DNA from 2 places in the Lysinibacillus sp. VIII_CA genome. Region 1 is predicted to be linked to the other one. Evidence: riboswitches for the same ligand, from Rfam matches in the RefSeq annotation. Region 1 holds a riboswitch; the other holds the start of a gene.
What was found. A riboswitch is a leader RNA that binds a small molecule or an ion and turns the genes downstream of it on or off. The one in region 1 is predicted to bind cobalamin.
Positions count from the first base shown of each region.

Region 2: linked by a shared signal. The riboswitch ahead of ACP3VS_RS16160 (glutaredoxin family protein) and the one ahead of cobT (nicotinate-nucleotide--dimethylbenzimidazole phosphoribosyltransferase) in region 1 are both predicted to bind cobalamin.

Region 1 is NZ_JBNFXM010000001.1:141,192-156,296, reverse strand. It holds gene glpK (glycerol kinase GlpK) at 1-450, shown strand, start outside; gene ACP3VS_RS00845 (glycerol-3-phosphate dehydrogenase/oxidase) at 469-2,115, shown strand; gene ACP3VS_RS00840 (alpha/beta fold hydrolase) at 2,119-3,036, shown strand; gene miaA (tRNA (adenosine(37)-N6)-dimethylallyltransferase MiaA) at 3,023-3,925, shown strand; gene hfq (RNA chaperone Hfq) at 4,023-4,253, shown strand; gene ACP3VS_RS00825 (rhodanese-like domain-containing protein) at 4,349-4,651, shown strand; gene ACP3VS_RS00820 (hypothetical protein) at 4,701-5,096, opposite strand; gene ACP3VS_RS00815 (DMT family transporter) at 5,366-6,223, shown strand; cobalamin riboswitch at 6,292-6,468, shown strand; gene cobT (nicotinate-nucleotide--dimethylbenzimidazole phosphoribosyltransferase) at 6,560-7,615, shown strand; gene ACP3VS_RS00805 (trimeric intracellular cation channel family protein) at 7,692-8,297, opposite strand; gene ACP3VS_RS00800 (aminotransferase class I/II-fold pyridoxal phosphate-dependent enzyme) at 8,642-9,892, shown strand; gene ACP3VS_RS00795 (MerR family transcriptional regulator) at 10,050-10,427, shown strand; gene glnA (type I glutamate--ammonia ligase) at 10,482-11,816, shown strand; gene ACP3VS_RS00785 (CotD family spore coat protein) at 11,908-12,219, opposite strand; gene ACP3VS_RS00780 (ABC transporter substrate-binding protein) at 12,676-13,683, shown strand; gene ACP3VS_RS00775 (FecCD family ABC transporter permease) at 13,815-14,831, shown strand; gene ACP3VS_RS00770 (FecCD family ABC transporter permease) at 14,824-15,105, shown strand, end outside.
Region 2 is NZ_JBNFXM010000012.1:86,238-101,342, reverse strand. It holds gene ACP3VS_RS16210 (helix-turn-helix transcriptional regulator) at 329-1,156, shown strand; gene ACP3VS_RS16205 (ABC transporter substrate-binding protein) at 1,240-2,220, shown strand; gene ACP3VS_RS16200 (cupin domain-containing protein) at 2,248-2,577, shown strand; gene ACP3VS_RS16195 (TM2 domain-containing protein) at 2,824-3,030, shown strand; gene ACP3VS_RS16190 (zinc-ribbon domain-containing protein) at 3,253-3,576, opposite strand; gene ACP3VS_RS16185 (zinc-ribbon domain-containing protein) at 3,747-4,028, opposite strand; gene ACP3VS_RS16180 (DUF2085 domain-containing protein) at 4,047-4,385, opposite strand; gene ACP3VS_RS16175 (S-layer homology domain-containing protein) at 5,088-6,953, shown strand; gene ACP3VS_RS16170 (chitobiase/beta-hexosaminidase C-terminal domain-containing protein) at 7,033-11,172, shown strand; gene ACP3VS_RS16165 (NAD(P)/FAD-dependent oxidoreductase) at 11,639-12,544, shown strand; cobalamin riboswitch at 13,071-13,248, shown strand; gene ACP3VS_RS16160 (glutaredoxin family protein) at 13,366-13,590, shown strand; gene nrdI (class Ib ribonucleoside-diphosphate reductase assembly flavoprotein NrdI) at 13,587-13,946, shown strand; gene nrdE (class 1b ribonucleoside-diphosphate reductase subunit alpha) at 13,943-15,105, shown strand, end outside.

The sequences.
Region 1 (15,105 bases):
GGACTAGGTACACCTTATTGGGATACAGATGCTCGTGGTGCCATTTTTGGGCTAACGCGGGGCACTTCTAAAGAACATTTCATCCGTGCGACACTTGAATCATTAGCCTATCAAACGAAGGATGTACTCGATGCTATGGAAGTAGCAGCCGGGGCACCTATTGAAGTACTCCGTGTAGATGGTGGTGCGGTAAAAAATGAGTTATTGATGCAATTCCAAAGTGATATATTACAGTTGCATGTTGAGCTGGCAAAGCTCAATGAATCAACGGCATTAGGTGCAGCTTATTTAGCAGGACTTGCTACAAATTTTTGGCCAAATCAAGAGGTTTTATCAGCACTGAGGGTAAATGGTCAAACCTACCAGCCGAAAATGGAAAAAGACCAAGCGACAGCTCATTATGCTGGCTGGCAAAGAGCTGTAGAGGCAACACGAATTTTTAAATCTTAGCTATTGGGGGAAAAAGGTATGTTTTCATATGAGCATCGTCCAAAAATTTTATATTATTTAGAGCACTATAGTTTTGACGTTTTAGTCATTGGTGGAGGCATTACGGGTGCAGGTATTGCTCTGGATGCTGCCTCAAGGGGATTGTCCGTTGCATGTATCGACATGCAGGATTTCTCTGCCGGAACATCGAGTCGGTCGACTAAACTCATCCATGGTGGACTACGATATTTAAAGCAATTTGATGTAGGAGTTGTAGCAGAGGTGGGACGTGAACGTGAAATCGTCTATGACAATGCTGTTCATGTGACAACACCAGAAAAAATGCTTTTGCCTTTATATAAAAAGGGTTCCCTTAGCCCAATGACAACATCTCTAGCCTTAAAAGTTTATGACCGTTTAGCAGGTGTCAAAAAACAGGAACGTAGAACAATGCTAAATGCGCAAGAAACCTTAGCATTAGAACCTTTACTCAATCAAGAAGGACTTGTCGGTGGAGGCTATTATGTTGAATATCGTACCGATGATGCGCGTCTTACGATTGAAGTATTAAAAAAGGCTGTTGAATATGGGGCACTTTGTCTTAATTATGCGGAGATGAAGGAATTTATCTACGACAAGAAAAAGCTAATTGGAATTAAAGTAGAAGATCATTTAACAGGACGCATTTTGAATGTACACGCCGCACAAATTGTTAATGCTACAGGTCCGTGGGTAGATGATGTACGTCAAAGGGATAAAGTAGCTGATAATAAGCAATTACGGTTGACGAAGGGTGTTCATATTGTCCTAAATCAAAAAGATTTTCCATTAAAGCAAGCAGTTTATTTCGATATTGCTGATGGACGTATGGCATTTGCTATTCCGCGTGATGGTAAAACCTATGTAGGTACAACGGATACTGTCTTCGAGGGCAATCCAGTACATCCTGTTGCAACACAGCAAGATGTGGACTATTTAATAGAGGCGGCAAAGAAAGTATTTCCTACAGCCAATATTACGAGAGCTACTATTGAATCATCGTGGGCAGGCGTTCGTCCATTGATTTATGAAAAAGGAAAGAATCCTTCAGAAATTTCAAGAAAAGATGAAATTTGGACGGCTCCGAGTGGTTTAATGACGATAGCAGGTGGCAAGTTAACAGGCTACCGACAAATGGCAGAATCGATTGTAGATAAAATTGTAAAAATCCGTCGTTATAAGCATGCGAGCGCATCCATAACTCGAGAGTTATCACTGTCAGGAGCAAAGGGGATTAATGCCATCAATTTCCCTGACTATATTGCCTATAAAGCTCGAGAAGGTGTTCAGTATGGTTTAAATTACGATGAAGCTAAGCAACTTGTTCAAAAATATGGCACGAATGTGGATGCTTTATTTGATCGCGTAAAATACTTACATGAGCATGGTAGTACAATGCCACTTACTTTACATGCGATGCTATTATATGGCTTAGAAGCTGAAATGGTCTATACGCCAAGTGACTTCTTTATTCGCCGTACTGGTATGCTGTATTTTGACATTGAAGCAGTCAAGCTTTATAAGCAACAAGTGCTTCAAGTGATGCAACAACACTTGAATTATACGGAGGAGCAACGAAATGCTTATATGGCTGAATTAGACCAAGCCATCTTGGATGCCACTATTTTCGTGAAAGAAGGGGAGTAAGCGATGGAGCGTTATATTCAAATGTCTGATGGCCATTTTGTATTCACACGAACATTAGAATCTAAAAAGCCTTGTATTGGACATATCCATATATTACATGGCATGGCGGAGCATAGTGGTCGATATTTAAAATTTGCTTACACTCTTCAAAAAGCCGGCTATGTAGTGACGATGCACGATCATCGTGGACATGGTGAAACAGCTGCTTATAATGGAACTTTAGGCTTTTTTGCTGAAAATAACGGCTTTGAACGTGTTGTAGAAGATGCACATGAAGTAATGACTCAATTACATGCACCATTTGTCGACAAACCGTTCATTATTTTTGGTCATAGTATGGGCTCATTCATTACGAGACGCTATATCCAACGGTATGGGGAACAGGTAGACAATGTTGTGCTCTGTGGAACGGGTAATGTTACAGCTTTACACGCAATTGGTAATATCGTGTCCAAGGCTTTAGCCAAAGGTCTTGGTAAAGAGACAGAAAGCAGGCTTCTCAATCAATTAAGTTTTGGTAGTTTTAATAAGCAGTTTCCAAATCCGAAGACTGCCTATGATTGGTTATGCTCTGTACAGGTAGAAGTTCAAAAGTATATAGATGATCCATACTGTGGCTTTATTCCAACCAATCAATTTTTTGTAGATTTGACAACAGGCTTTTCAACCTTGAATCGCAAAAAAGAGATTGCCAAAGTAAGAAAGGATCTTCCAATACTTTTGATAAGCGGCAGTAAAGACCCTGTCGGTGAACAGGGACTAGGAGTGTACGCAGTGGCAGAACAATTAGCAACTGCTGGTGTGGAGGATGTCACTGTTTATTTATTTGAAGATAAAAGACATGAAATTTTAAATGAAGACAATCAAGAAGCAGTCTTTCAAGTATTATTACGGTGGTTAGAAAAATATGATAGAAAATAAATTACAGCAGGCTGAGGTCGTAGCAATTGTGGGACCAACTGCTTCTGGAAAAACAGCGTTAAGTATTGAACTTGCCAAAAAGTATAATGGAGAAATCATTAATGGTGACTCAATGCAAGTTTATAAAGGGCTAGATATAGGTACGGCGAAAATTACGGAAGAAGAGATGGAGGGAGTTCCTCATCATTTACTAAGTTTTCTGGAGCCGACAGCATCATTTTCAGTGGCCGACTATCAAAAGCTAGTAAGAGAGAAAATTGCAGACATACAAGCTCGTCATAAGCTACCGATTATCGTAGGTGGGTCAGGCTTATATGTACAATCTGTTCTGTTTGATTTCCAATTTACTGATGAAAAAGTGGATGAGGCAGCACGTCAAGCCTATTATGATGAATTAGCGAAGCTTGGTCCCGAGGCAATGCACGATAAATTAAAACAACTAGACCCTCAAACTGCAGAAGCCATTCATCCAAATAATACACGTCGTGTCATTCGCGCATTAGAGATGCTAGAATTAAGCGGTGTATCGAAGGCAGCTGAAGCTCAAAATCGAGGCGAGGTACCTCTCTATAATCACTTGATTTTAGGGCTAGGTCAAAATATGTCACGAGAGGTGCTTTATGACCGTATTAACCGCCGTGTCGATTTGATGATGGAGAATGGTCTTTTAGAAGAGGTCCAAGGGCTATGGCAACAAAATATCCGGGGTGTGCAGTCTATACAAGCCATTGGTTATAAGGAATTATATGATTATTTAGATGGCAAATGTTCACTAGAAGGCGCCATAGACAGCTTAAAACAAAATTCTCGTCGCTATGCGAAAAGGCAACTTACTTATTTCCGCAATAAAATGGATGTCCATTTTGTGATGACAGGTGAACAATTATAAAATTAAAGAAAAATTTCTAAAAATTACTAATTGATAAATTGGTAGAACGTGCTACTATAGGAATGAAGAGGTAGAAAGTTAGTAGGGAGGCTATTTGATGAAATCAATCAACTTGCAAGATACGTTCTTGAACCAACTACGTAAAAACAGTGTTTTTGTAACTGTATTTCTATTAAACGGATTTCAGTTAAAAGGGACTGTGAAATCATATGATAATTTTACAGTTCTATTATTGGATGCTGATAATAAGCAGCACCTGATTTACAAGCACGCTATTTCTACATTCGTTCCAGCAAAACCAATAGAATTTTTAGAGACAGAAGCATAAAAAGATTGTTAAACAGTTAGTGTACTCCACACTGGCTGTTTTTTTTGCTTCAGGCTATAATGATAAAGGAAATAGATATTTGGAGGACGAGTTTGATGAAATCAATGGAAACAACACAATTATTAGAACTATTAGATGCAAATGAAGACCTATATATTATTGATGTTCGTGAAGAGGATGAAGTAGCACACGGCATGATTCCTGGCGCTCAGCATATCGCTCTTGGGACAATCCCAGAACGTCTAGAGGAATTAGATGAAACAAAGCCATATATTATCGTTTGTAAGGCTGGTGGCCGTTCAGCTAATGCTTGTTCTTATTTAGAAGCACAAGGATTTGATGTGACAAACCTAGAAGGTGGCATGTTAGCTTACGATGGCGAATTAGAATTTAAATAATGACATAATGAAAAAAGAAAGAGTGTATACTCTTTCTTTTTTCATGTGCTTATTTTTGGAGTGAGTCCATGATGAGGCTAAAGTTTTTTTCAAAGTTCATGTACGGGTTCACATTTTTTTGCCCCCGAACCTTTGAAGCATAACTGGCAAAATTTAAACCAGCACCGTATATTTGTAAAGCGCCATTCGCCAGGTCTCCCTTTTTTAGAAGCTCAATGCCATCCTGTAAGAAATTTTCACTCTCATCGAAGTGACATTCCGCCATGTATTTATCTCCACTATAATATAATTTCAAATTTTCTATAATGACATACGCTGTTCCTTCACTGATGAAAGCATCAACATTCATTAATAACTGATTAATCGGTTTTACTAACTGCGCATATTGACTATCATAGTTTTCACAAGTCTCTGCAATAGCGTTTCTTAATTCTCTTGCGTGCACTCTAACTCCTCCTTAAAGAAAATTTTATCCTTACCTAATGAAGTAATTAGTGATTCATTTTCCCTTTATCTATAAAACATACTCTTTAATTTTCTGAAATATGTTACAATTATATCGGTGAAGGAGGGATTTGTATGTTTCGTTCAATAGCACCCCCAACAATGTCTTTACAGTAGAATCTACTGGTAAGGCATACAATAACAGTTTGCTCATTTTCAATAGATTCTACTGTGTAGGTTAATACTTATACGTAGAAAGTAGGAATTGTAATGAGCGGAAAATTAGCGTTTGTATTATCCATGATTATTTTTGGGGCAGTTGGTGTTTTTGCCAAGTATATACCTTTATCTTCAAGTGAAATCGCTTTTTGGATGAGCTTAATTGGTGCTTGTTTTTTGATAGTGATTTTTATTTATAAAAAGGAAAGCTTTACGAAAAGAAGTATTCTCAAAAATAAGTGGAAATTAGTACTTTCTAGTGTTGCCTTATGTGGGAATTGGATTTTTTTATTTCAGGCTTATAAAGAAACAACAATTGCTAATGCTGCACTTAGTTATTATGTTGCACCAGTACTCGTTATCTGTTTATCTCCAATTATCTTAAAGGAGAAGCTAGTTGGCAGAAAAATGATGTATGTCTGTGTGGCCCTTATCGGACTTTATTTGATTGTCCAAAGTCAAGGCACTGGGGACAGTAAACAATTTATTGGCATTGTCTACGGTCTTATCGCCGCATGCTTTTACACAGCTCTAACATTTACAAATAAATGTATAGGTAACATAAAAGAACCAGGAAATACATTAATTCAACTAGCTTTAGCAGCATTTTTCCTTTGTTTTTATATACTTGGGACAACAGGATTTCAGGTCATGACAATCAGTTTTAAGTCAGTCTTACTATTAATAGTATTAGGTATTGTCCATGCAGGAGTTGGATTTTTATTGTTCTTTTGGGGCATGTCAAAGCTGAAAGGGCAAAGTATAGCCATCCTTAGCTATATAGATCCACTGACATCATTAGTCATTTCAACGATGTTTATTGGAGAAAAAATGACGCTACTACAACTAATAGGAGCGATACTATTATTAGGGTCAACATTGCTAAGTGAGCTAGAAAAAAATAGGTAGCCGAAGAAATGATACAAGTAACGCATTCAAATATTGACAGAAAAAATACTCTGTCGTAGATTAAAAGTAGTTTAATATAAGCTTTAGGTGCCCATTAAGGGAGAATAGGGAATAAAGTGAAAAACTTTAGCGGACCCGCCACTGTAAAAGGGAGTTTAATAGTGAAGACCACTAGCTCATTGCTGGGAAGGTACTATGAAATGTTGAACTTAAGCCAGGAGACCTGCCTATTTGCTTTAAGAATATAGATGATGGAAAAGTCTGTAGTTTATTTGTCATGACAATAAACTACAGGCTTTTATTTTGTCTTCATGAAGAACGAGAGGAGAAATGACAATGCAATTATTACATGACACGATTCAAAACATTCAAGGCGCTGATAAAAATAGTAGGGAGCAAGCAAGAAAACGAATAGATATTCTTTGTAAGCCTCCAGGAAGCTTAGGGAAATTGGAGTCCATTGCTGTGCAACTATCTGGAATTACAGGCCAGTTATATCCGATGATTGATAAAAAGGTGATGATTGTCTGTGCAGCAGATCATGGAGTTTGTGAAGAAGGCGTGACGCCGAATCCTCAAGAGGTTACTTTATTTCAAACATTGAATTTTCCGAAGGGAGGTACAGGTGTTTGTGCAATTGCAAGTGTGACCAATACCAAAGTTGTAACGGTAGATGTTGGAGTTAAGGAGGATATCCCTCTCAATGCGGACGTAATCATCCAAAAGGTGAAATATGGAACAGGTAATATAGCACAGGGCCCTGCTATGTCTAGAGAGGAGGCTATTCAATCCATAGAAGTGGGGATTCGTGTGGCAACAGACGAAATTACAAAAGGGGCCAACCTACTTGGAACAGGTGAGATGGGCATTGGTAATACAACGCCGAGCACAGCAATCTTAGCTGTTTTGACTGGCTATGACCCTATTCAAATAACCGGGTTTGGAGCAGGTGTTGGTCAAGGAGGAATTGCTCATAAAGCAGCGGTCATTGAAAAAGCAATTATGCTTAACCAACCAAATCCTAACGATATCATTGATGTACTAGCTAAAGTTGGAGGGCTAGAGATTGGGGCTATGGCTGGTATTATACTTGCTGCCGCAAGTCACCGAAAACCTGTTGTGATTGATGGTTTTATTTCGACTATTGCTGCGCTTATAGCTTATCAAATTGAACCGAAAGTAAAGGACTTTATCATAGCTTCTCATGCTTCGGAGGAACCCGGAGCTAAAATAGCCGCTGAATTGTTGGGAGTGGAACCGATGCTGCATATGAATATGCGGTTAGGAGAAGGTTCAGGTGCAGCCCTAGCCTTTCCTCTATTAGATGCTGCTTGCTCAATGATGAAAAATATGGTGACGCTGGAAGAAGCAACGAATCTTTTGGCTAAATAGTTACTGAAAAACAAATAAGCGCAAATAGTTAAAGAGCTATTTGCGCTTATTCGTTTTTTTTTATCAATGATAGACTCTATGCCCGATTCAACCTTCGCAAAGGTAAACGCCATTTCATCATATAGGAAAGAATACGTAATGCTGTAATTACCGCAAATAAAATATAAAGGAAGATATCTCCTGTAAAAACTTCAAATCCAATAACAAGCCCTGCGAGAGCAGCCCACACACCATAGACTTCGTCACGAAGTACAAGTGGTTTTCGTCTAGCTAATAAATCACGCACGATACCACCACCCGACCCTGTTAAGACCGCAGCTACGATGACAGCACTAATCGGCATATCCAGCTTTACGGCGTAGAGTGCGCCTTGAATAGCAAATGCTGATAAACCAATCGCATCTGTAAAATTACCCCAACGATGCCAATGTTGAATCAAATGATGTGGAAAAATAAAAAATATGGTAATTGCAGCAAGCGCAATTTGAAACATCATATCCTGTCCCCATAATGTCGTGACAGGTAGACCGATAAGTAAATTTCGAATAGCCCCTCCACCAAAAGCAGTGACAATACCGAGTATATAAACACCGAATAAATCGTATTCCTCTTCCATTGCAATAATTGCCCCAGAAATAGCAAAGGCAATTGTACCGATCATACTAAAAACTTCCCAAGCCATCCCTTTCACCCCTTCTATCAATAAATGAACCTCATTCCTAAAGTTGAAAGATCCTGTAAGTAACAAAATCTATGAATTTAATAGCCAAAATTAAACATTAAATACGCTTCTTGAAATAAGTCCGCACATTAGCTTAGCGTAAATTTCACTCAGAAACAATAGGCAAGTTTTACAGGGACCTATACAAATTGATAAGATGTTAATGAAATAAAGAAAAACATCTGTCATAAGCGTTCATTACAAGTAGACAATCAGGGAATCCTAGGATAATCGAGGTCCATTTAGATATAGAATAAAGTTTACGGAATAATATGCATGACAATTGTGAAATGGAGAAGAAAAGAATGACGTTTACATCTAATTTATCAGCATCGACGCTATCTTTAGCGGCAACAATAGAAGAAAGAGTGAGACCTTTTCATGCTAGGGTGGAAGAGATGGCGTTTTATAACCAACAAAAAGTGCTAGCGGCATTTCGTAAGCATCAAGTGAGTGATTATCATTTACACCCATCCAATGGCTATGGCTATGACGATGAGGGACGCGATAATTTAGAGCGTGTCTATGCTGAGGTGTTTGGAGCAGAGTCCGCCATTGTTCGACCGCAAATTATTTCAGGCACACATGCAATTACGCTTAGTTTATTCGGTGTGCTGCGTCCTGGTGATGAGTTGCTCTATATTTCTGGACAGCCATATGATACGTTACAATCCATTGTTGATGGTGGTGACAAAGATACAGGTTCCTTGAAAGATTATCAAATCGGTTATTCACATGTTGAGTTACTGGATAATCAAACCATTGATTGGGAAGGAGTGGAAGCGGTCATAACGGCAAAAACGAAAGTGATTGCCATTCAACGATCAAAGGGCTATGCAACGCGACCATCCTTTTCTATAGCAGAGATTGCTGATATGTGTGCAAAGATTCGTGAGCTAGCTCCACAGGCCATTATTTTTGTTGATAATTGCTATGGTGAATTTGTAGAAAAGCAAGAGCCTACAGAGATTGGTGCTGATTTAATGGCGGGCTCTCTCATTAAAAATCCAGGTGGAGGATTAGCGAAAATTGGAGGTTATATCGCAGGCCGAGCAGATTTAGTGGAGAAATGTGCGTACCGGATGACTTCACCTGGAATCGGGGCAGAAGCAGGAGCTACATTAAATACATTGGGTGATTTTTATCAAGGGTTTTTCCTAGCTCCACATGTTGTATCACAAGCATTAAAGGGCGCCATTTTTACGGCAGCTATGCTGGAGGAAATAGGGATGAATACATCTCCAAGTTACCAGGCACATCGGACAGATTTAATACAATCGGTTTCTTTCCAAACCGCACAGCAAATGATTGACTTTTGTCGGGAAATACAAGCCAACTCGCCAATAAATGCTCATTACGCACCAGAACCAGCCTATATGCCAGGCTACGAGGATGATGTCATTATGGCAGCGGGGACATTTATCCAAGGCTCCAGCATAGAGCTAACAGCAGATGGGCCGATACGACCTCCCTTTACAGCCTTTATACAGGGTGGGCTAACTTATGAACATGTAAAATTTGCAATTTGTAGTGCGGTACAAGCTATTCAAAAATAGAGATGAGGAAATGGACAAACCGTAAATTTGAATAGTTTTTTACAATTTTCTCTCGGATTGAAAAAAATAGTGCCAACCATGTTAGGAAACCTAACATGGTTGGTTGACAGTGAAAAAATTTCGTTATATGATAAGCGGGTATTGGAGGAGGACTTAAATGAGTCGTGAAATTAGACGAACTATGCCGTTATTATCAATGAGTATTGTAATGCAATTAACTGAGCTCTCGGCACGACAAATTCGTTATTATGAAGAACACCATTTAATTGAGCCGCACCGAACAGAAGGCAACCGTCGAATGTTTTCATTAAATGACGTCGACACATTGCTTGAAATTAAAGACTACTTAGAACAGGGTATGAATATGGCGAAGATTAAAAAGATATTTGCTAAAAGGAAAAATCCTGTTTCTACAATTGAAGAACAAGATTTAAGTGATTCTGAATTACGTCAAATTATGCGCGAAGAAATGCGTCAAGCACAGCGCATGCAAAAATCATCCATCCGACGAGGGGATTTATCTCGATTCTATTAAAAATAGGGTAGGGTAAACATAAAAGCTAGACAAATTATAGGAGTGTGGAAAACTGTGGGTAAATTCACAAAAGAGGACATTAAACGTCTCATCGAAGAAAAGAATGTAAGCTTTATTCGTTTACAATTTACAGATATTCTTGGCACAATCAAAAACGTTGAGATTCCTGTAAGTCAATTAGACAAAGCACTAGAAAATAAAATGATGTTTGATGGCTCATCTATTGAAGGCTTCGTTCGAATCGAAGAATCAGATATGTATTTATATCCTGATCTTGATACTTTCGTGGTATTCCCTTGGACTTCTGAAAAAGGGAAAGTGGCACGTCTTATCTGTGATGTTTACACTGCGAAAGGCGAACCGTTTGCTGGTGACCCACGAAATAACCTAAAACGTATTCTTAAAAAAATGGAAGATATGGGCTTCTCAAGCTTCAATTTAGGGCCAGAGCCTGAATTTTTCTTATTCAAATTAGATGCAAAAGGAGAACCAACTTTAGAAGTAAATGACCATGGTGGTTATTTCGATTTAGCTCCAACAGATCTTGGTGAAAACTGCCGTCGTGATATCGTATTAGAGCTAGAAGAAATGGGCTTTGAAATTGAAGCCTCTCACCATGAGGTTGCTCCTGGACAACATGAAATCGACTTTAAATATGCAGACGCTGTTACAGCTTGTGATAACATCCAAACATTTAAATTAGTAGTGAAAACAATCGCTCGTAAACACGGTTTACACGCTACATTTATGCCAAAGCCATTATTTGGTGAAGCTGGTTCTGGTATGCACTTTAACGTGTCACTATTTAAAGGTAAAGAAAATGCATTTTATGATGAATCTACGGAATTAGGACTATCAAATACAGCTATGCAATTTATGGCTGGTGTCCTTGCACACGTACAAGGTTTCACGGCTGTTACAAATCCAACAGTTAACTCTTATAAACGTCTAGTACCTGGTTATGAAGCGCCATGTTATGTAGCATGGTCAGCACAAAACCGTTCACCACTCATTCGTATTCCATCAGCACGTGGTCTGTCAACTCGTGTAGAAGTACGTTCAGTGGACCCATCCGCAAACCCATACTTAGCGATGGCTGTTATTTTAGAGGCAGGTCTAGAAGGTATTCGTCAAAACTTGACACCACCAGCAGCTATTAACCGTAATATCTATGTGATGTCGGAAGAAGAGCGCCAAGCGAATGGTATTGAAAACCTACCAGCAGCACTTGACGATGCTTTAACATTACTGGCTAAAGATAAAGTAGCGCAAGCAGCTTTAGGTGAGCATATTTATGCTAACTTTAAAGAAGCAAAAGAAATCGAGTTCGATATGTATCGTACAACTGTACATCAGTGGGAACGCGATCAATATTTAAAAATGTATTAATAACGAATAAAACCGAGTACCTCTAAGAGAGGATACTCGGTTTTTTTGTTTGAAATAATGAACGGGTATGACTCGCCCCCCTCATTATTTATTAATAGCCCATATGTTTATGGGGATGATGCGGCATATGACAAGGGTTAGGTGGCATACCGCACATTGTATGTGTTTCACAGCATTCATTAACAACTGACTCTGTGCATGGGAAATAGTATTGGTGATCAATCATATGTTTGTTCACTGTTGTGACATGTGCTGGTTGTACATGTGGAACAACTGTATGGATATAATTTGTGCGAACATATTGCTCTGGTGGTAAAAATTGTGGTGGATCAAATTGCATGGGCATTGTTTGTGGCGGACAGCAGTGTGGACCTTTTGCCGGATGGCGTCTTCGTTGAAACATGTTATAACCTCCTGTTTTGATAAGTTGTCGTTCATTATTAAGATATGAGATAGACGTCAATAGGGACTATTTATTTGCCTATTATTGAATAGGTAAATCTAACAAGTCACTGGAATGGTAGAACATCTAATGTAGAATTGCCTTCACATTAGGTGAAAAAAGGAACTACAAATCGCATTTTTCACATTCTATTGTTGTCAAAATAGTAGTGAATCGATCTAGTGTTTAAACAATAGTCCTCTGCATCTTGCGATAATTGTGTCGAAATTTTTACAAATAACCAACAAACCTAATGCTTCCAAACTATAGATGATTGAGTTGGAAGCTAAATTAACAATAAAATTATTAAAAAAGTATATTTTTTGAAAAAATAGATATTGTCAAGCAAACAGTCATACAGTATACTCTTTAATTGATAATGATTATCGTTATTGATTATAATTTAGGAGGAAATGTATGTCGAAATTATCACTACGTAACAAAAATATTTTTATTCTTTTTGCATTAGTATCAATCTTCTCTCTCTTGATGGTTGGATGTGGAGATAAAGCATCAAACACTAGTAGTAGTTCGCAAGAAACTGATAAAGCTGAAGAAGGTAATACAGAGTCTTCTAGCCGTGAAATTACCCACGCTATGGGTACTACGACAATTGAAGGAACACCTACAAAAATCGTTACGCTATACCAAGGGGCTACTGATGTTGCAGTAGCAATGGGCATTAAGCCAGTAGGAGCAGTAGAATCTTGGGCAGAAGCACCTTTTTATAATTATTTGAAAAAAGATTTAGATGGTGTTGCAGTTGTGGGACAAGAAACACAACCAAATCTTGAGGAAATTGCAAAGCTTAAACCAGATCTAATCATTGCATCGAAAGTTCGTCATGAGGAAATTTATGATCAGTTATCACAAATCGCTCCAACCGTTGCTCATGAAACGGTATTTGATTTCAAAGGTACAGCAGAAATGATGGGTCAAGCAATGAATGAGGAAGAAAAGGTTAAAGAGTTATTTAGAGATTGGGATACGCGAGTTGCTGATTTCCAAACAAAAATGAAAGAGAAGCTTGGCGATAAATGGCCATTCCATGTTGCGGTTGTCAATTTCAGAGCAGACCATGCACGTATTTATGTAACTGGATATGCAGGTTCTATATTGTCAGAGCTTGGCTTCCAAGGTCCTAAAAATTTAACTGATGACTCATTGGAGATCGTCAAACTAACAGATAAAGAAAGTATTGCGCAAATGAATGCCGATGTCATTTATATGTTTATGGAAAATGATGACGCTGTGAAAAAGAATTATGAAGAGTGGACAAATCATCCTCTATGGAAAGAGCTCGATGCTGTGAAGGCAAATCAAGTTTACCAAGTAGATGAAATCAATTGGAATCTAGCTGGCGGATTGATTAGTGCTAATTTAATGCTAGATGATATTTATGACAAATTTGAATTAGATAAATAGAGAAAGTGATTAGGGCTGTTTAAAGTGTTAGAGAATGCTTGAGAGACAGCCCTCTCCTTGTAGTGTTTCGCCTATAAAAACCTACAACTTTTCTCAAAAGATAAAATGTGGTTCAAGAAAGTTGGCGCAAAATGAGAATTTTTCTTTCTACTACCTCGATGAAACAAATAGGGATGTTCATCAGTTGTTTGGTCCTATTGCTGACGTTTATGTTCAGCATAACTATTGGTCAAACATCTATTCCCTTCTCGTCAATCTATGATGCCATTTTTCATTATGATGCTGCTAATAAGGAGCATGTCATTATTCGAACATCTAGATTTACAAGAGCTGTGATCGCTACAGTAGTTGGCGCAAGCCTTGCTATCTCGGGAGCATTGATGCGGGCATTAACAAGAAACCCTTTAGCAGCTCCTGATATTTTAGGTATTAATGCAGGGGCAATATTTTTTATTGTCAGTGCCATTACTCTTTTTTCTGTTAATTCTTTAATGAGTTATATGTGGATTGCCTTTTTAGGTGCTGGTGCAGCGGGAGCTATGGTGTTTTTCCTTGGATCATTAGGAAGAGATGGTTTAACACCGATTAAAATAGTACTAGCTGGTGCAGCGATTACAGCTCTATTTGTCTCGTTTACGCAGGGGCTTTTAGTAATTGATGAACAAGGTTTACAAAGTGTACTATTTTGGCTAGCGGGGTCAGTATCAGGTCGTAGCATAGACATGCTCATACCTGTCCTACCATTTATTTTAGGGGGCACGATCATAGCAATAGGTATGTGTCGTTCTATAAATATTTTACAATCAGGTGATGATATTGCAAAAGGATTGGGACAACGAACAATGGTGACGAAACTCACACTTGGCATCATCATAATTATTCTTGCAGGTAGCTCAGTTGCTGTAGCAGGTTCGATTGGCTTTATTGGTTTAATTGTCCCTCATATAGCGATTCATCTTGTTGGCATGGATTATCGTTGGATTATACCGTACAGTGCGGTATTAGGAGCCATACTGCTGTTGCTTGCAGATATAGCAGCAAGATACGTAATTATGCCATTAGAAATGCCAATTGGTGTAATGACTGCATTAATTGGTGCTCCTTTCTTTATTTATATTGCACGAAAGGGGTTAGCTAAAAATGTCTAATTATAGGACGATTCGAACGAAATCCGATCGCATATCTTTTCAAATCGCCAAAAAGACTTGTTGGATTATACTACTGTTAAGCTTATTATTAGTCATCATAACGATTATTGGTTTATCTGCGGGTAGCGATTTTATTCATCCTGTCACCGTAGTGAAGGAATTATTAGGCTACGGAAACGGAGAGTACGATTTTGTCTTACATACATTAAGGCTTCCGCGTATTTTAATGGCCTTATTAGTTGGTGCTGCGCTAGGAGTTGCTGGTTTAATTTTA
Region 2 (15,105 bases), on a different contig from region 1:
ATTGCTAAATAAATGCGTAGTGCAAGCCACCAATTAGTAGATGGGTGGTTCTATTTTAAATTGACAATGATAATCATTATCGATAAGGTGGAGGTAGACGAGCATCGTCATCTCCACCTTTTCGCATGTTAGGCTAAATACGTTTGAATAATATTGCAGAATGGACTTCTGTAAAAAGATAGAGGAACAGACCTAAAATGTCTGTGTCTTTTAGCTACATCAGTAGCTTATTGAAGGGTATACGCTGTTTATGGTCAAAAGTTATTCAAGATGTACAGCTAGAATTTTACGATTACTGGTAAACAATTTTTGAAATGAGGTATGCAATTTGAACATCGATGTAAATCAGTTAGCAGAATATTTAGCACATATTCCATTTCAAGTAGAAGGAATATATCGATATGCTAGTAATTCAGGTGTGCCATACGCTGACTATACAGATGCTTTTCCTGGATTTGTTTTTCCACTTAATGGAAAAATACAATTTCATTTCAATGGCACACCTTATATCTTTTCTCCAGGAAAAATTGTGCATGGCGGTGCAAAAATGAAACTGGATCAAAAGAATTTTGATAATACGAATTGGGAATATATCCTTGTTCTCTATCGCATATGTAACTCAGAACCGCAGGAGGCAGGCTTTTCTCATCAACATTTTGAATTATCAACTGGACAATCTCCTCGTCTTATCGAATTAGTTATGCGTCTTTGGCATGTGTATAATCAGCGCGGAGGCATTTCTAGGTTTCAGACTGAAATGCTATTTCGTGATGTATTGAATGAGGCTTTATTATGTGTGGTTAATCGGCAAAATAGCTGTCAATCACATATTTTATTTGAGCAGGTATCTTCCTATATTCATGAACACTATTATCAAAGCCTTACAATTCCCTTGCTTGCAGAACAATATAACGTGAATCGAAATCGGCTATCTTATGTATTTAGAAAACATGCAGGGATGGGACCAGCAGAATATTTATTGAAATACCGTATAAACATGGCTCAAGAAATGCTCTTTAAAAGTGATGCTCCTGTACAACAAATTGCGCAGGCTGTTGGAATGGATGACCCCTTTTATTTTAGTAGAGTGTTTAAGAAACAATTTGGTATACCTCCTAAAGAGTTTCGTGAGAAGTTCATTAATAATCCATGCTAGTTTCAACAAGCATCCATTCAAATCTATCAATGCCTTTACTATACTAATGGCATATCAAAGATCATATGTTGGAGGAATTTAGGATGCAAAAGATGAAAGGATTGTGTTTCTCAATACTTTTATTAGCTGGAATACTAGGAGGCTGTAATGAAACACCAACTGAAAATAAAGGAATATCTACAAAAGAGACATCTACTTCAGCGATTCAGCAGGATACTACTGATTGGCCAAGAACCATTAAGGATGCCTTAGGTAAAGAAATAGTTATCGAGAAGAAACCTGAAAAAATAGCGTCGCTTTGGTATTTTTACCCAGAAATATTAGTTGCACTGGGTGAGCCGCCTACAGCTTCTACAGATAAAGAGTATCTATCTTCTTTAGCCTATTTAAATGGAAAACTAGATTCAACCGAAGAATTAGGAGATAAATTGTCTCCTAGTATTGAAAAAACTCTATCGACCGAGCCTGATTTTATTTTAGCAACAGAACATCATGAAAAACTGTATGAATCACTTGAAAAAATAGCGCCAGTCATTACTTTAAAATACCAGGATATTTATGAAGATTGGCAATATGGTCTCCGTACAGTAGCCGAGATTATTGGCAAAGAGGACGAAGCTGAAAAAGTAATTGAAAAAATGATGCAAGCAATTACAACTGGGCGTGAAGATTTAAAATCGATTGAAGGAGAGTCAGTAGCACTTATAGTGTCATGGGATGGAAAAACTTTTAATGTTTTGGGTGAAGATAACCCTGTTTATACACTTGCGTTTGATAAAGAAAAGGGGTTGGGACTTACACCAGATATCACATTTAATGGTAAGAGCAATCAGTTTTCTGCGTTCGAAGGAATTTCAACTATTCAAGCAGACCATATTTTCCTTATAGGGGATATAACCAAAAAAGAAACATTACTGAGTGAGTTAAATGAAAATAATGTTTGGAATAATATGAACGCGGTAAAGAAAGGAAATATTCATTTGATGGATACATCTGCTATTACTGGTGGCCCACTAGCTATGGAATACGCTTTGCAAAATATAACAAAAGCTCTAAAAAATTAAGTAGAACAAATAAAGGGAGAGAAGTATATGTATTATCAAGCTATTAATCTGAATGAGAGTGCAGCTCAAATAAATGAACTATGGGCACCAAAAGTTATTGGTGAAATACACGATTTCCAATTCAAGCTGGTTAAGATTGATGGAGATTTTATATGGCATGAGCATCAAGGAGCGGATAAAGTATTTATTGTCCTCCAAGGAGAGTTATTTATCGCTTTTCGCGATGGCCAGGTGAAAATTTCACAAGGGGAGATGGTTATAATTCCAGGTGGCCCTGCGCATAAGCCTTTTGCCGAAAAAGAATGCCATATTATGCTAGTGGAGCCTAAAGGCATAGTAAATACTGATAGTAAATAAAATAACAAAAATTCTAGAGCTGCATAGTCAGCTCTTTTTTATTGAACGAACGAGGCAAGCTAGAGATGGAGATAAATGTGTTAATAACAATATATCGACCTTCAGAAGAACTATTTTATAGGAGTAAAGTATCAAAAAAATAGAATGAATTTCGAGGAAAAAAATGTTGAAAAATACTTAAATTGTAATATACTTATTTGGTAGGGTCTCATACTATAGTATTTATAAATTTATTGGAGGTATTTTATGTCAGACAGAAGTTTCGTAGCAACATTATTACTTTGTTTCTTTTTAGGAAGTCTAGGTGTTCACCGTTTTTATGCTGGTAAAATCGGTACAGGAATTTTAATGTTTTTAACATTAGGTGGATTGGGTATTTGGACAATTATTGATTTAATTATGATAATCGTTGGTAAATTTACTGATAAGGACGGCAACATTATTAAATCGTAATAGAACATAATTAGTAAATTATTGAAATATAAAAACGATGGGCTTGTACATAGATTATTTTCAGCTTGTTGATTTTATTTATAGTAATGCGATAAAAGAAGGGAGACTTTTCTAAATGTCTACCCTTCTTATTTATTTAGTGGTTAACTAATTGAGCGGATCTTATTGTTTAAGTACTTTAAGCTAACAGTATACTGCAGCTACATTAAAATAATCACTTTTTTAGTAATAATAGCTATCATTCATCACCTCTACTACAACGCCTATTACAAATGAAATAATCGTGATAATGATTGATATAGCTATACCAAACAAAGCATATATTAAAGCTGATTTTGCTGCTTTAGGTTGTGTATCTTTCCATACAAAATAGATAATAATTCCAAGTATAGGGAAACAGCATAAACTGAGTACATTAATCCAAATGTTTGGTGTATCATTTTTTGCCGCAGTTACTTGACCGCTAAATTTTAATATGTTAACGCCACAGTGTAGACAAATTTCGGCATTCTCGTTAACGCTAGAACCACAATTGGGACAATACATATTAAAGACCTCCTGCATCTTAGAAAATGCCCATTTACCAACTTTTTTCTGCTGTTCAGCTAATTAGTATAGTATCGATAACGGTTGAACGTACATCCCTTATAGAGCATATTTAGCTAAAAAAGATTATGTTCACTACAATAAATACCTTACATATGTAATCACTCGATTTAGGAACTAAATAATCCTATAAGGAGCATGGCAATATAGAATAATATGATAAGTCCTAAGTTAATAAAGAAGAAAGTTAAAGCAGATTTAGCCGCAATTGGTTTTTCGTCTTTCCAAACAAAGAACAACACTAATCCAACAAGTGGCACACAGCAAAGTGTAAGTATGTTAACGGCCCAGTTGGGTTTGTCTTCACCACTTGCATTTTTTACGCGGACTCCACAGTGGATACAAATTTCTGCGTGCTCCGAAATTTGTTCGCCGCAATTTTTACAATACATAATAGGTCCTCCAGTATTTTATAGATTTCTTCCAACATATTGGCCAAGTAAAAAAAATTGGTAACCAATAGTATAGAAAAGATAAATAATGCCGATTCCACCAGGTAATCCAGTGAGGAACCGCCTATTATTATTACTTGTCCATTTACCAAATAATTGTCCTATACCATCGATAGCCATTGGTAAAATTAATAAGGCTATAATCCATAAATCAAATCTTCCTAAAAGTATGACTAATAGTATGGATAAGAGATAGCCTACTGCCATACCAGTACACCTTGCACATAGTGGGAATTTTTTCCCATTATAATGAAATGACCGGTCTGGTCTTTGATGGCAAAAGAAAACAACCTTCAAAAGAAAATTAATACTATTTTCCAAAATTGTAACTCCTTTATTATTCTAGCGTATAGTATATAACATAAATAGAATTTATGGAATATACTACATAATTTAGTTTTAAATATATAATTTTTTAAATATTGATTGAATGATAAATTAGTTGTTCGGAAAGATAGTTCAAAAGAGCGTTTGACAGAGGATAATAAAGTTTTTTTTGAGCTATTAAGAAGTCGACAGCTTCGGCAAAGATATATAGGCCATCTTTATATTATGGGGGGGTCAATAGTAATAAATAAGTGCGGTTTCCAAAGCTGATTGAGTAGTTGAAACTCATCAGCTTTTTTCAGTTAAAGTGATTATCGCATTGTGAAAAAGGTTGAGGAGAAAGGGGCAAATGTTTCAATTTCTTTAAAAGTGATAGAGCGTTTACCTTGTCTCTGGCTTATATAAGCGGAAAAATTTAATGTAACGGCAGGGGAAAAAGACAAAGAGCTGATATTACTTCTCTTATTCATATTGTTAAAGTTTACTATAGATTATTTTACATAGTATTTAGAATATTAATAATAAATTAGAATGTTTTTATTATTTTTCTGTTAAAATTACTATGTTAACCAATATTTTGGTAGTGTTAATTTTGACAATTACCTTGAATTCATTCATTGGATTAAACAATACCCTTATTAAATAGGAAAATGGGGAGGTATTACTCTAAGTATGAGTAAATGGAGGAAATCGAAGTATTTAAAAGCAATAACAGCAATGGCATTAACGGCTTCAACAGTAGTGGTGGTAGCACCGATTGCATCAGAAGCAAGTAGCTTTAAGGATGTCCATCGAACGCATCCATTTTATGACGACATTAAGCATTTACATGATCGTGGCATGATTAATGGGTTCCAAGATGGCACATTTAAACCTGAACAAAACGTAACACGTGGACAAGCTGCTAAAATTATTGCAAGTGTTTTAGGACTAGACACATCCAATGTTAGCAATCCCAATTTTAAAGATATTTCTACTACTCAGCCATATTTTGGAGCTATTGCGGCTTTAAAGCAAGAGGGGATTATTGATGGGTATGAAGATGGAACATTTCGTCAGGGTGATTATATTCAACGTAACCATGTAGCAAAGATTTTAGCGAACGCGTTTCATTTAAAAGCTTCGAATACAAATTCATTACCATTCACGGATGTGCGTGCTGAGTACAAAGAAGCGATTGCTGCTTTATATGAAAACAACGTAACGAATGGCAAGACAGCTACATTATTTGATGGTTCTTCAAATGTAACACGAGGGCAAATGGCTGCATTTATTAATCGTTCAGAAGTGGTTGGTCCTTCGATTTCTCACCCCTCTCAAAGTGTAACGTTTAAAGTTGAAGACTATACAGCGAATGAAATGACTATTAATGGTAAGACCTATCTTTTTAATGATTCAGTAAAGTCAATTTTTACCACTGAAAACAGAACCGCACTATTGGAGGCTGAAATTACAGCAACAATTAAAAATGGTGTGATGACAAAAGTAAATAATGTTGTTTTAAATAATGCAGGTTCAGTAGAGAAGGGAGTTGTATTCAATACAAATGCAACGCTTGATTCCATAACAATTAACGCAGATGGTGTGACAGTTAAAAATATATCGGTTACAGGAAAAGCGACTATTACCCCAACTGTTAAAACAAAAGTGGAATTTGATGGAGCCACAGTTACTGACGGAATTTTAGTAGATACCATGGATGGAGCTAATGCTTCTTTAGAAAATAAAATTGCAAATCAAAGTACACCTGTATTGAAAATTAAAAATTCGCATACTGGAAAAGTACATGTCAAACGAAATAATATTTCGATTGTGTCGAACACAGTCATTCCTGAAATTATTATGACAGCTGCTATATCCGCTATCAATATTGATGGAGCAGCAAATAAGGTAACAATAGATTCTACGGCAAAACTGAATATGACTGGAAATGTAAAGTTTGAACGACTTTTGCTTTCCACGCCCGCGGAATTAGCGTTAAATGCTGCTGGTGTAGTTAATTATTTAACGATTCTAAACCCTGATGCAAGAGTTTCAATCGGTTCAGATTTACTAATAAATAACTTATCGATCCCAACAGGTTCATCTGTAACAAAGATTATTACGAATTATGCCTCGGTGGCTAGCAAAATTAAGGCAATTATTGGAGGTTCTTCGCCGAGTACTGGGGCACCAAACACAGGTGGAGGAAATGTGGCCCCTGATCCAGTTATTCCCCCAGAAAAAGTGAATGAATTTAATGTTAAGAATGCTGAGGAATTAAAACAAGCATTAAAAAAAGCTAAAGCAGGAGACGTAATTAAATTAATAGCTCCAGTGTCTTCAGATGTAACATTAACAGATTTAGTCATGATTGATTTGAATGGTCATACCTTGATGGGGAATGTAACGATAACAGCTCCAACAGCTAAAGGGAGATATTCTTTAATGCCAACTGGTAGTACTGGTATTATTGCAGGTGATTTAATCATTGATGCACCAAATGTTAACATCAGTTTAGATGGGTTATCTGTTGAAGGAAACACAGTAATTGAGTAATTGACTAATAACTTTTCTGTAAATTCCTTTGCAAGATAGAGAAAAGGTTAAAAGATAAAAAATCTAAGGAGCTAAATGAATGAAGAAATATGAATTTAATGTCGTTTCCAAAATAGCGTTATCATTTTTACTTGTAATTTCTATGATTTTGCCCTACCTAACAGTTGTAAAGGCGGAAACGACAGAAGCTATTGGAGTGGGGGAAGCTGTCAACCAATTTGATCCCAATTCAGCTAGGAATAATGTTACTGTGGAAGGATATATAGTTGGGTTTGTTAAAGGTGAAACTTCGTATTCAGTGATAGCAGATAGCGACACAAATCTGGCTATTGCCGACACACCTGGTGAAACAGATGTCACGAAAATGCTGTATATTCAATTACCAACCTCCCCAAGCTCATATAGAGCCAACTTTGGTTTAAAAACAAACCCAAGTAATCTTGGGAAAAAAATTAAAATAACAGGGACACTAGATAAATATTTTGGTAGTCATGCAGGGCTAAAATCACCCACTTCAATTGAGTTCGTTGGAAGTGAACCAACAGAACCGACTAATCCTTCTGTCACAGAAGGGACAATTGCCGAAGCTCGTGCAGCTGTTGGAACAGACCGTATAGTTCAGATCCAAGGGACCGTTACAGCAACACCTGGTAGCTGGGGTGGCAAGGCCTTCTATGTACAGGATGAGTCTGCAGGGGTATATGTTTTCTCTAATTCAACTGAAGCAGGGAGCTTAGCTGTTGGAGATATTGTCAAAATCACAGGGAAAACGAGTTTATTTAGTGGAGAAGTTCAATTTAATTCGCCAACAATTGAACGCATTTCTTCAGGGACAGCACCAGCACCACAAATAGTTAATCTACCCATTGATGACAGTATACAAGGTAAGTTAATTACACTGGAAAATGTGAAGATTAAAGATTTAGCGTCATCTGGTACGTATGGAACATTTGAGTTTAAAGCAGTTGATGCAGAAAATAACGAGCTTTTAATTCGCCATGATAACCGTACGGGCTATCAGTTCTCTCAATTTGAAGCAGGTGGGTTCAATAACAATGATGTGATTACAGTGACAGGGATTGCTTCCATTTTTAACGGGGCATATCAGTTAAAAACGTTAAACGCGGAAAGCTTTCAATTAGTATTAAATTATGAGCCTACAGAAGTAACGAATGTGAAAGCTTTTCCAGCAACGGGTGAAGTTTTTGCAGGTACAAAGGTAACATTGTCTACAGATACACCAAATGCAACAATCTATTACACGTTAGATGGTTCCGAACCGTCAACAGCTAGTGAGGTTTATAATACAGCAGCGGGCATTGTTGTAAATGAAGCAATGACGATTAAAGCATTTGCTACAGCAACGGGTTTAAACGATAGTGGAATGACGACCTTTAATTTTACAATTAAAGATGCACCAACCCATATTTCGATTACGGAAGCACGTAATAAAGAAATAGGACAAGTGGTAACCGTATCAGGTATTGTAACAGCAAAATTAGAAACAGCGACTGCTCACATTCAAGATGAAGACGGCGCGGCGATAGCTATTTATCCTGTAGATAGTCTTACTGCAAAAGTCGGTGATCGGGTGTTGGTGCAAGGTAAAGTAGATGAATATAGTGGACTAAAGCAATTAACGAATATTTCGCTTGTTGGCATGCCTGTTCCTTCTACAATACCAGAGGCACATATTATTAAAAGTATTGAGGTTGGAGAAGACAATGAATCGAAATTAGTAACCATTAAAAATGTTGCTATTACTGGTTCAGGTCAAAACTTTACCGGAACTGATGATGCAGGCACATTTGCTATTTATGATAAAACAAGAGACTCTGGTTTAGTAAGTGGAAAAACGTATGGGGAAATTACAGGCATTGTTGGTCAATATACAAATCATCAACTCCTCCCGCTTCGCATTATTGAAGATGTAACAAAGGTTCAGGATATCAAAGCTTCTCACGTTGGTGGAATAACAGCTGGTACGAAGGTTACGCTTTCTACCATGACAGAAGGTGCAACGATCTATTACACATTGGACGGCTCTGCACCAACAACAGCTAGTACAAAGTATACAGGGGAAATTATTGTTAATCAGCCATTGACGATTAAAGCGATTGCAGTGAAAGAAGGTTTAACGAATAGTGCGATTGCTACATTTGTTTATGAGATGATTGATACTAACAATGCCACAATTAGCGATATTCAAGGGGCAAGCCACCTATCGCCATATGTCAATTTAGCAGTAAATGATGTAGAAGGAATTGTAACATTCGTTATTAATTCAAGTAGCTTCATTATGCAAGAAGGCGAGACAGCATTCGATGGCGTAAAATCGACAGCGATCAAGGTAAGTAAGTCGGCACATAATGTAGTAGTAGGGGACGTTATTAAAGTATCAGGAAATGTAACTGAAGCGGGTGGCAACTCTCGATTAAGAGATACGCAAATTTCAGCAACCAATATTACAAAAACAGGTAAAGCAGTAATTCCAGAGCCTCTTGTGATAGGAGAGGATCTATTCCCGCCAAATAAAATTATTGATAATGATGGCTTGGCAATTTTTGATCCACAAGAAGATGGCATCGATTTTTGGGAATCCATTGAGTATATGCGAGTATCGTTCCCAGAGGCGAGAGTGATTGGACCGATGTACAATAATGATTCACCAATTGTTGTACCAAGCACAACAAATAATACATTTAATGTGAATGGCGGTTTAAATATTGCAGCCGATGATTATAATCCGGAAAAAATTATGCTTGAAGGAGTAGCTGGAAAAAATTATGATTCAGGGGATCGCTTTAATGAACCGCTTATCGGATTTGTAGAAAACTTTACAGATGGCTATCGACTGAACACGAATAATGTTTTTCCTAATGTAACAAAGGCACATCTTCAACAAGAAGTGACGCATCTTCAACCAGTAGCGGACAAATTAAATGTCGCTTCTTATAATATCGAAAACTTTTCGAATAATCCTGCCAATACATCTAACGAAAAAGTAGACAGAATTGCAGCGACATTTGTAAATAATATGAAGTCACCAGATATTATTACATTAGTCGAAGTTCAAGATAACGATGGTCAAATTGATTCAGGAAATGCAGATGCATCTGAAAGCTACATGCGATTAATTCATGCGATAAAAGCTGCGGGTGGTCCTGCTTATGATTGGATTGATGTCATGCCAATTAACAATACAGTAGGCGGTGCACCAGGCGGTAATATTCGTGTTGGCTATCTATATAATCCGACACGTGTTTCATTAGTGTCAGGTATAAAAGGGTTAGGCAACCAAGCGAATACATGGACAGCAGATGGAAGCCTTGCTTTAAATCCTGGCTTTGTTGATCCATCAAAATTTGTAGATACACGAAAACCAATTGCAGCGGAATTTGAATTCCAAGATGAACGTGTAGTTATTATCGGAGCTCACTTAAATTCTAAAGGTGGGGATGGTTCACTTTGGGGACCAACACAGCCACCAGTTTTAGAATCAGTTAAGAAACGTATTCAACTTGCTCAGGCCATCAATGATTTTATCGATGAAGGACTTGCCATAAATCCGAATTTAAATTTCATAGTGGCAGGGGACATGAATGACTTTGAGTTCACACCAGCACTTGAAACATTGAAAGGAGATGTTTTAACGAATATGATAGATAAAGCCCCAGAGCAAGATCGTTTTACGTACTTCTTCCAAGGGAACAATCAAGTGTTGGATCATATTTTAGTTTCGAATCATCTTGCGGATGTTACGGAAATTGACCTAATTCATATGAATGCGAACTTTACAGAGGCACAAGGCAGAGCATCGGATCATGACCCTGTATTAGTTCAAATTGATTTGCAAGCAGGAAAAGAAGAAATACCAACACCAATAGTACCTGAAAATGTATATAGCTTTAATCACTACAAGACTGGTAAATTAATAGTGAATCGTCCAAGCATTTCATTAACGTTAGGGGAAAATACCATTATTAAAAATGGCATTGCAGTATTTAGCCAATATGCCGAATTCCATGGCGAAGGATTTGCAAACAAAACTGTAGTGATCAGTCCTAAAAAAGGCAATGCGATTATTGACTTTAAAGGTACGAAAATTGGTTCCATTATTATTGAAGGAAAAAATGTAAAAGAAATCCGTAATTTACCTGCTGGATCGACCATAACGTATACAAAAGGGGCATCGGCAGAGGAAATTGAATTTAAGTAATGATACTTGCAGGAACAATGTAAAGCATATGCTAATCATACTTTATTTTGATAATTAAACAGTACGGACAGTATTCATGAAGTACAGTAAAAAAATTAGCCATTCCAAACTTTTGGAGTGGCTTTTACTTTTACCTCATTCATAACTAGCCTATAGTAGATTCATTTCTGTGGACAAGAATTCTTTCAACGGCAGATATTTGATGGTCCTATGTATTTTAAATATGAAAACGAAAAAATTGACGAAAAAAAACTAAATAGATATTATAGATATGTTAAGTCTTTAATAGGGCGGTAAGACCCGACAAACTAAACGTTATTTTATGCTACGTAATCCTTAATGAGGTAGTTAAACATTAAGGGTTTAATGACTCATAATTGAAAAGGTATATAACTTTTGCGGTGTCTTTTGCCTTAATTACAGATATTAAAGGTCTATAATATATTTTGATGTGGAGGAAAAAAGGATGAATAAATACGATTGTGTAATTATAGGTGGTGGCCCTGCTGGTTTAAGTGCTGCCTTAACATTGGGAAGGGCGCGCAGAAAGATTGCTATATTTGATAATGGAACTAATCGAAATCGTGTAACTCAAGAGTCGCATGGTTTTTTAACAAGAGATGGGATAAAGCCACAAGAATTTAAGAATATAGCTAGTAAAGAAATAAAATCTTACCCATCTATATCTATGTTAGATCAAACAATTATCGAGATAACTAAAGATGATAAAAGCGGTTTATTTCTTGTCAAAACTTCGGAAAATAAATCATATATGTCTGCAAAAGTATTGTTAGCTACTGGAATACAAGAGGAGTTTCCCCTCCCGCAAATCAGACAATATTATGGTAAAAGCTTGTTTAGCTGTCCTTATTGCGATGGTTGGGAGCTGAGAGACAAGCCATTGGCTATCATAGCAGAAAAAGAGGAGCATATTAAACATATGACCAAATTGGTTTTTAATTGGTCACAGGATTTAATCGTTTTTACGAATGGTCATCAACTTTCCGATAACGTTCAAAGTGAATTTGAACGTAAAAAAATTAAACTGTATACAGAATGTGTAAAAAACTTGCATGGGGAAGATAGTAACTTAATTAGTATTGAATTAGAAACAGGTGAACATATTTTAAGAAGTGGTGGATTTGTCGTACCTAATTTTTATCGTCCAAATAAATTTGCTAAACAGCTAAATTGCCAAGTTGATGAAAATGGGACAATTATTACTGATGGTACTGGACGAACAACAGCGGCTGGAATATATGTTGCAGGTGAAACGGAAAAGGGGGGTGCCTCTTCTTTAATGATCGCTGCTGCGGAAGGTTTTAAGACAGCCTCTAGTATAAATTTGGATATAACAATAGATAGGTTTTAAGTAAAAGGTTAGCTGATGAGTATAGAAAATTCATCAGCTATTTTTGTAAATAAAGGATAAAGTTAATATACCTAGTTGAGCGGACAGAGAAAGAACTTGGATATGTTATACTATGAATACAGAATAACTGGCTAAAGGTACCTGATTATTATGAATAGTTGCAAAGGGACAAGTACAACGAAAAATCTGCAAAGATAGGATATATTGAGTATGATGAATGATTTACATCTTTCTCAAAGTGGGTTGACGATTATGTAGTTTTAGTCATAATTGCATCTTTACTATTATGGAAAGATGCCTTTTTTATGAATAAAATTTCAATTGGGCCTCCGTTATTAGGTAAATAAATGATCAGCATGTATCTTCCTATTTTTTTTATAGTTATATTTTTATATGATTATGTTTTAGCTCTTTCGTTTAAGGTTATGTGAGAAAATATGAATAGTCTCAAATTGATGAACTTTTATTTCGCGATTTACTTTTTATATAAAGGATGGTACACTTAAAACTATTGAAAAACAATATATTGTGTTCGTTTTGTATAGGTACTACTATATGTAGTTTAATAGGGAAGTTCGGTACTATTCCGACGCTGTCCCCGCAACTGTAAAGCTGACGATGATTGTAACCACTGTGCATTCGCATGGGAAGGAAATCAGAGATTGAAGCAAAGCCAGGAGACCTGCCTTTATAAAACAAATTTATCATTTCTTCGGGGATTAAGAGATGGGAACGTCAGTATTTTTAGTATGTTAACGTTTCCATGTAAGCTATCTCTTTAGAAGAGGTAGCTTTTTTATTTTATGAAAAGAGGGATTACTATGAAACTTTATACGAAAACAATCTGTCCAAAATGCCTTTGGGTAAAATCCGAATTACAACGAGCAGGACTTGAAGCAGAAATTGTTAATATTGATCACGATGAACAAGCTAAACAAACAATTATTGATGCAGGTTTTTTAAGTGTGCCTGTTTTAGAGGTGGATGAAACATTTATAGGGGATGTTCAGGAAATTGTTTCTCGTATTGAGATGATTACACTATGATCGTTTACGCTAGTCGTACAGGAAATGTCCGCAATGTAGTATCTAAACTAAGGGCAGAATCTATTGAACTCTCAGAGGAATTAAGCTTGAATAAGCCTTATCTTTTAATTACATACACAGATGGTTTAGGCGACATTCCAGCAAAAGTGCAACGTTTCTTAGATAAAAACAGAGATTTTTGTAAAGGAGTAGTTGCTAGTGGCAACAGTAACTTTGGACATCATGTATTTGGCGCAGCAGGAGAGAAAATTGCTACTACCTATCATGTACCATTAGTGAGGAAATTAGATTTGCGCGGCAATCAAACAGATTATGAAGCTATACAAACGTTTTATGAAACGAGGGTAATGGGATGAAAACTTATTTAAAGCTTAATAATGACGTACTGAATCGTTATAGTACAACGGGGCTACTAGAGTTAGAAAAGGATCGTGAGGCTACGCGCCGCTACTTTTTAGAATATGTCAACGTACGTTTACGTTACTTTATAGATATAGAGGAAAAAATCCGCTATTTAGTTGATGAAGGCTACTACGAAAAAGCTTTTATCGACATGTACGAGATGGATTTTATTAAAAAGTTGTACAAAAAAGCGTATGATTATAATTTCCGTTTCCCATCATTTATGAGTGCTAGCAAATTTTATGACAGCTACGCTATGAAAAGTCGTGATGGAGAAGAAATCTTAGAAAAATATGAGGACCGGATTGTCATTATTGCCTTGTACTTGGCACAGGGGAACACGGTACTAGCAGAACGTTCTGTAGAAGCGATGATGGAAGCCTATCAACCTGCAACGCCTACTGCATTAAATAGTGGGAAGAAAGCTCGTGGCGAATTAGTAAGTTGCTTTAAATTATCCATGGATGACTCCATGAATAGCATCGCTGAAAATATTGGTTATTGTTTAGAGCTATCACGTCTAGGTGGAGGGGTCGGGGTCAACTTAACGGATTTACGTCCTTTAGGTGATCCAATTAAAGAAATACTAAATCGTGCAAGTGGTGTGATTCCAGTGGCGAAACTATTAGAAAATTCTTTTAGTTATTCTAATCAGCTTGGTCAGCGTAATGGCTCAGGAGTTGTTTACCTTAATATTTTCCATGCAGATATAGAGAATTTTATTTCATCAAAAAAACCAAATGCTGATGATAAAATTCGCCTCGCAACACTATCAACAGGTATTATTATACCAAGTATTTTCTTCGAACTGATGAAGCGTGATAAAGATATAGTGTTATTTAGTCCATATGATATTTTTAAAGTATATGGTAAACGAATGTCGGAAATTTCAATTTCTGATATGTACTATGAACTACTAGATAATCCTAAAATCCGTAAAATTAAACGTTTGAATGCGCGTAGACTCTATACAGAGGTAAAAAAAGCTCAATTCGAATCCGGTTATCCCTTTGAAATTTTTGATGATAATGTTAATGACGTACATCCACTAAAAAATATCGGTCGCGTAAAAATGTCAAACTTATGTACTGAAATCTTGCAAGTTCAAGAAAC